2 regions of the Intrasporangium calvum DSM 43043 genome follow, and region 2 is predicted to be linked to the other one. Evidence: predicted binding sites of a transcription regulator. Region 2 holds the regulator's gene; the other holds the start of a gene.

Region 1 (3,405 bases), 1.3 Mb from region 2:
CTCCTTGAGCTCGACCTCGGTGTGCGCACCGACCTTGATGACGCACACGCCACCCGCGAGCTTGGCGAGGCGCTCCTGGAGCTTCTCGCGGTCCCAGTCGGAGTCCGTGCGCTCGATCTCGGCCTTGATCTGGTTGACGCGACCCTCGACCTCGGACGAGTCGCCCGCCCCGTCGATGATCGTCGTGTTGTCCTTCGTGAGGACGACGCGGCGGGCCCGGCCGAGGACGGTCAGGTCGGCCTGGTCGAGCTTGAGGCCGACCTCCTCGGCGATGACCTGTCCACCGGTGAGGATGGCGATGTCCTGGAGCATGGCCTTGCGGCGGTCACCGAAGCCGGGCGCCTTGACGGCGGCGGCGGTGAAGGTGCCGCGGATCTTGTTGACGACGAGCGTCGACAGGGCCTCGCCGTCGACGTCCTCGGCGATGATGAGCAGCGGCTTGCCCGACTGCACGACCTTCTCGAGGACCGGCAGAACGTCGGCGACGGCCGAGATCTTGCCCTGGTTGATGAGGACGTACGCGTCCTCGAGGACCGTCTCCATCCGCTCGGTGTCCGTGACGAAGTAGGCCGAGAGGTAGCCCTTGTCGAACTGCATGCCCTCGGTGAACTCCAGCTCGGTCGCCGTCGTCGAGGACTCCTCGACGGTGATGACGCCGTCCTTGCCGACCTTGTCGAAGGCCTCACCGATGAGGGCGCCGAGCGTGGCGTCCTGCGCGGAGAGGGTCGCGACCGAGGCGATCTCCTCCTTGCCGTTGACGTCGCGGGCGATCTCGAGCAGGCGGTCGTTGACCGCGCTGACGGCCTTGTCCATCCCGCGCTTGAGGGCGGCCGGGGCAGCGCCCGCAGCAACGTTGCGCAGGCCCTCCTTGACCATCGCCTGGGCGAGGACCGTGGCGGTCGTGGTGCCGTCACCGGCGATGTCGTTGGTCTTGGTGGCGACCTCCTTCGCGAGCTGGGCGCCGAGGTTCTCGTACGGGTCCTCGAGCTCGATCTCGCGGGCGATCGTGACACCGTCGTTGGTGATCGTGGGGGCACCCCACTTCTTGTCGATGACGACGTTGCGGCCCTTCGGGCCGAGCGTCACCTTGACGGCGTTGGCGAGCGCGTCGACGCCGCGCTCGAGCGACTTCCGGGCGGAGTCGTCGAACTCCAGTTGCTTGGCCATGGTGTTCCTTCTGGCTGATGGTGCGCGAAAACGGTGGGGCGAACGAACCGCACCCCGGTACAACCCCGAGGGGCGTCACCGGGGTGCGGTCAAGAGCTGATGCTGCTGGCGGGACGCTCAGCCGACAACGGCGAGGACGTCACGTGCGGAGAGGATGAGGTACTCCTCGCCGCCGTACTTGACCTCGGTGCCGCCGTACTTGCTGTAGATGACCTTGTCGCCGACCTTGACGTCGAGCGGCACACGCTGGTCGCCGTCCTCGTTCCAGCGGCCGGGGCCGACAGCGAGGACCTCGCCCTCCTGGGGCTTCTCCTTCGCGGTGTCCGGAATGACCAGACCGGACGCGGTGGTCTGCTCGGCCTCAAGGGACTTGACGACGATGCGGTCTTCGAGCGGCTTGATGGAAACCGACACGGTGGTGACCTTCCCTTCGGGATGTCGATTGTTCGGGTCTGATGCGTTCTTGATCTCCATGGGGTTGGCCGCCGTCGCGGGGGTCGACCGTCCTGCCGGAGAGAACTGGCACTTTCGAGGTGAGAGTGCCAACAAGCAGAAATCTAGGTTTCAGTTAGCACTCGGTCAAGTCGAGTGCCAACACACGGGGGCTCACGGCCGTGAACGGCCTGCGCCCCGTGACCCCCCGGACCACCCGCGTGGCCTGGTCAGCCTGCCCGAATGCCCGCGGCGCCTGCGAGGATGGCGCGCATGGATGCGGCGATGGTGGAGCGGCTCTCGTCAGGAGAGGGCTGGGCCCTGCTCCAGTCGCTGCCGCCCTACGACGAGTCCACCGCCCTCCCCCTGCAGGAGCGCCTCCGCGAGGCGTTCGACCCGGATCTCGTCGCCGCCGCCCTGGGCCAGTCCCGGCTGCGCGCCCGGGCAGTCGACAAGTTCGGGGACTTCGCGGTCGGGATGCTCTTCACCGCGGACGGGCTCGAGCAGGCCACCCGCCTCGCCCTCGCAGCCCGGCACGCGCACCGCTTCGCCGCCGCCGACGTCCGTGAGGTCTACGACCTCGGGTGCGGCATCGGGTCCGATGCGATGGCCTTCGCCGGGCTCGACCTGCTCGTGCGGGCGGTCGACGCGGACCCCGCGACCGCCCGCGTCGCCGAAGCCAACCTGCGGCACTGGCCGTCCGCTCGAGTGACGTGTGCCCGCGCCGAGGACGTCAGGCTCCCCCTCGGCGAGGCCGGCCGCCACCTCGGCGTCTGGCTCGACCCCGCGCGCCGGGTCGAGGGTGTGGCGGACGTCCGCGGACGCGCCAAACGGATCTTCTCCCTCGACGCGATCTCGCCGAGCTGGGCCGAAGTCCAGGAGTTCGCCGCCCAGGTGCCCGCGGCCGGCGCCAAGCTCTCCCCCGCCTTCCCCCATGCCGCGCTCCCCCCGGGAGCCGAGGCCCAGTGGAGCTCGTGGCACGGCGAGGTGCTCGAGTGCGTCGTCTGGTGGAAGGCCCTGGCCACCCGGCCGGGGCGAACCGCCGCGGTCTGCTCCGCCCACGCCACCCATGTCGTCACTGAGGCCGACGCGGCCCCCGCCACCGGCCGGCCGCCGCTGCCCTCGGTCGCAGCTGTGGACGACTGGCTCTACGAGCCCGACCGCGCGGTCATCCGGGCCGGCCTCACCGGTGCCCTGCTGGCCGCGGTCGACGGAGCCGAGCTGGGAGCCGGCGTGGGCTACGTGACGAGCCCAGCGGCATACGACATCCCGTGGGCACGGCGCTACCGGGTCGTCGAGGCGATGCCGCTCTCGCCGAAGGCGCTCTCCCGTTGGCTGCGCGACCACGGCCACGACCGAGTGACGATCAAGAAGCGTGGCGTCACGGTCGACGCCGACCTGCTGCGCCGGCAGCTGAAGATGACCGGCCGCGGCAAGGGCGGCTCGGAGGCGACGCTCGTCGTGACCCGCGTGGCCGGCACCCAGGTGGCCCTGGTGGTCACGCCCGCCTGAGTCTCACGCCCACGGCGTGACGGGCCGCTCGATGGCGACCCCGTCGAGGCCGGGGTCCGTCCGTTCGGTGTAGAAGCACACGAGGCCGGCCACCGGCGCCGCGTCGTGGAGCGGCTCCTCGTAGGTCCAGGCCAGGTCGGCAACGATCTGGTCACCGATCCGGGCAGACCGGTAGGAGGCGACGCCCTTGTTCGCGCAGGGCCATGCGGCACCGAACCCCGGCAGGTGGTCACCTCACAGGGCTGCGTCAGGCTGGGCCCCGGCCCACTGCACGGCCTCGGCTCCCGCCCGATT
Region 2 (3,405 bases):
ATCGAGCCGACCGTCCTCGACGGCGTCGACGGTGACCACCTTTCCATGCAGGAGGAGATCTTCGGCCCGATCCTCCCCCTGGTCGAGGTGGGCGGCGTCGACGAGGCGGTCCAGTTCGTCACGGCACGAGACAAGCCGCTGGCGCTCTACGTCTTCACGAGCAACGGCGAGACGAAGCGCCGCTTCATCCGGGACACGTCGTCGGGCGGCCTGATCTTCAACGCGCCCCTGGTGCACATGGGCGCTCCGAGGCTGCCGTTCGGTGGGGTCGGCGAGAGCGGCATGGGCAAGTACCACGGCGAGGAGTCCGTGGCCATCTTCAGCCATGCCAAGGCCGTCGTCGACGTGCCCGCCAAGCCGGACCTGCTCGCCGCGATCTACCCGCCGTTCTCGTCCGTCCAGGACCGGCTCGTGCGGCGGTTCATCGCGCGGCCGCGTCCCTGAGAGGGGCCTGCCGCCGGCTGCCGCACTGACCTGCCGGACGGGTCAGTGCGTGAGCGACGCGGCACCCGCGGGTGCTCGACGGGGCCAGAGCTCAGGCGGCGGGCTCGGTGACGAAGTCGATGAGCTCCTCGACGCTGGCCAGCAGGGTCGGCTCGAGGTCCGCATAGGTGCGCACGGTGCCGAGGATCCGCTTCCACGCGTGCGCGATGTCGGTCTGGGTCTCGTGGGGCCAGCCGAGGGCCGCGCAGATCCCGTGCTTCCAGGACGTGCCGCGGGGGATGACCGGCCAGCGGTCCCAGCCCAGGCGTGCCGGGCGGACCGACTGCCAGACGTCGACGTAGGGATGGCCGAGCACCTTGACGTGCTGCGCCAGGCCGGGCAGGGCGCGGGCCTGCTCGACGATCCGGGCCTCCTTCGTGCCGGGCACGAGGTGGTCGACGAGGACGCCCAGTCGGCGGCCCGGCCCGGGCTGGAAGTCGGCGATGATGGCGGCCAGGTCGTCGACTCCGTCCATCATCTCGACGACCACACCCTCGATGCGCAGGTCGTCGCCCCACACCTTCTCGACGAGCTCGGCGTCGTGTCGCCCCTCGACGTAGATCCGGGAACCACGTGCCACCCGGGCCACCGCGTCGTGGACCGCCACGGACCCGCTCGCCGTGCGGGCCGACGCCTGGCGCGCCTCAGCCAGCGCAGCGGCGGCGGCGGCCACCGGCTTGGTCAGCGTGACGGGGCGGCCGTCGACGAGGAACCCGGGACCCAGGGGGAAGGCCTTCACGCGCCCGCGCCGGTCCTCGAGGTGCACCACGTGCATCCCCCCGGCCTTCTCGACGCGGACCACGGCCCCGACCCAACCGGTCTCGACCTCCTCGACCACGGTTCCGGTCTCGGCGGGGAGGTCGACCGAACGCCCCCTTCGGGGTGCGCGCCAGTCACCGGAGAGGACGTCGGAGCCGTAACGATCGTGGGGGGACACGATCATGGAGCGTATGCCGCTGGGCTCGCTCCCGGACGGAGCGCCACGCGGGAGCCGGCTGGGCACCGTCTCCTCCGCCGTTCGCGGCGGTGGAGGCGACGACGTAGACTTGGCACTCGTCCGACGAGAGTGCCAGAGGAGGTGGGCGATGAGCGAGGACCGCAAGCTCATGGTGCTGCGGGCCATCGTGCAGGACTACGTCCAGACCTCCGAGCCCGTCGGCAGCAAGGCCCTCGTCGACCGGCACCACCTCGGGGTGAGCGCCGCGACGGTCCGCAACGACATGGCCCAGCTCGAGGAGGAGGGCCTGATCCATGCACCGCACACGTCCGCGGGTCGGGTGCCGACCGATGCGGGCTACCGGGTCTTCGTCGACCGGCTCAGCCAGCTCAAGCCGCTCAGCGCCGGTGAGCGGCGAGCGATCAGCCAGTTCCTCCAGGGCGCCGTCGACCTCGACGACGTCGTGGACCGGACCGTTCGGCTGCTCGCCGGCCTGACGCGGCAGGTCGCCGTCATGCAGTACCCGTCGTTGACTCGCTCGACGGTGCGCCACATCGAGCTGGTGCCCGTCGGGGCCGCGCACCTCATGGTCATCCTCATCGTCAACACGGGCCGCGTGGAGCAGCGCGTCGTCGAGACCCGCAGCCTGCCGGCCGGGACCGACGGTGAGGAGCTGGTCGCCCGGGTGCGCGCGTCACTGAACGAGGTGTCGGCGGGGGTTCCCTTCACCGCCGCCGCGACCGAGCTGCGCCGCCTCGTCGAGCAGGCGCCGGGGGAGGAACGGCCCGTCGTCGAGGCGATCGTGTCCGCCCTGTCCGACGCCCTCGTCGAGGAGCGCGAGGAACGAGTCGTGCTCGCCGGGCAGGCCAACCTGGCTCGGTCCGGGGGTGACTTCGCGACGTCGGTGGCACCCATCCTCGAGGCGCTCGAGGAACACGTCGTCCTGCTCCGCCTTCTCGGCCAGCTCGGTGAGGATCCCGATGCGATCTCGGTCCGGATCGGCTCGGAGAATCCCGTGTCCGGGCTCCAGACCACCTCGCTCGTCTCGGTGGGGTACGGCAGTGGCTTGGAGCGAGTCGCCAGTCTGGGCGTGCTCGGGCCCACCCGGATGGACTACCCGACGACGATGGCCTCGGTCCGCGCCGTCGCCCGCTACGTGTCCCAGATCCTCGACGAGAACAACAACGGCTGACCAGACGTTGCACCCAGCAACCCCGACCTGACACCAGACGAAGATGACAGGAACCACCCGCTTGAACGACTACTACGCCGTCCTCGGTGTCTCCCGTGACGCAAGTCAGGAGGAGATCAAGAAGGCCTACCGTCGACTCGCCCGCAAGCTGCACCCGGACGTCAACCCGGGGCCCGAGGCCGAGGAGGAGTTCAAGCGCGTCTCGCAGGCCTACGACGTCCTCTCCGACCCGCACAAGCGCCGGTCCTTCGACCTGGGCGCCGACCCGTTCGCCACGGCGGGCGGCGGCTTCGGCGCCGGTCCCGGCTTCTCGTTCAGCGACGTTATGGACGCGTTCTTCGGTGCCGGTGCGACCGCAGGCACCCGAGGCCCTCGTCCGCGTGTCCAGCGCGGTCAGGACGCGCTGCTGCGGCTCGACATCGACCTCGCCAAGGCGGTGTTCGGCTCCGAGGAGGAGCTCAACCTCGACACCGCGGTCGGGTGCTCCCGATGCGGTGGGGACGGGGCAGAGCCGGGCACCGGCCGCCAGACCTGCCCGATCTGCCAGGGCCGCGGCGAGGTCCAGCAGGTCCAGCGCAGCTTCCTCGGCCAGGTCATGACGTCCCGGCCGTGCGTCAACTGCCAGGGCTACGGCTCGACGCTGACCGACCCGTGCCACGACTGCTCCGGCGACGGCCGGGTCCGCACGCGGCGCACGCTCAAGCTGAAGATCCCCGCCGGCGTCGACACGGGCACCCGGATCCAGCTGACCGGCGAGGGCGAGGTCGGGCCCGGCAACGGACCCAAGGGCGAT

The links. Region 2 encodes HrcA, which represses chaperone genes, less so after heat shock. Its sites were predicted from a motif close to TTNGCACTCGNNNNNNNCGAGTGCNAA; they were not measured.
Region 1: a site for HrcA is predicted at 1,736-1,762, ahead of groES (co-chaperone GroES). Genes of this name have one in related genera too.

The regions. Positions count from the first base shown of each region.
Region 1 covers NC_014830.1:1,122,652-1,126,056, reverse strand. The annotation lists gene groL (chaperonin GroEL) at 1-1,167, opposite strand, end outside; gene groES (co-chaperone GroES) at 1,285-1,581, opposite strand; gene INTCA_RS05115 (class I SAM-dependent methyltransferase) at 1,873-3,111, shown strand; gene INTCA_RS20455 (DUF427 domain-containing protein) at 3,115-3,336, opposite strand; gene INTCA_RS05110 (ribokinase) at 3,346-3,405, opposite strand, start outside.
Region 2 covers NC_014830.1:2,394,701-2,398,105, reverse strand. The annotation lists gene INTCA_RS10885 (aldehyde dehydrogenase family protein) at 1-444, shown strand, start outside; gene INTCA_RS10880 (DUF3097 domain-containing protein) at 536-1,426, opposite strand; gene hrcA (heat-inducible transcriptional repressor HrcA) at 1,569-2,612, shown strand; gene dnaJ (molecular chaperone DnaJ) at 2,674-3,405, shown strand, end outside.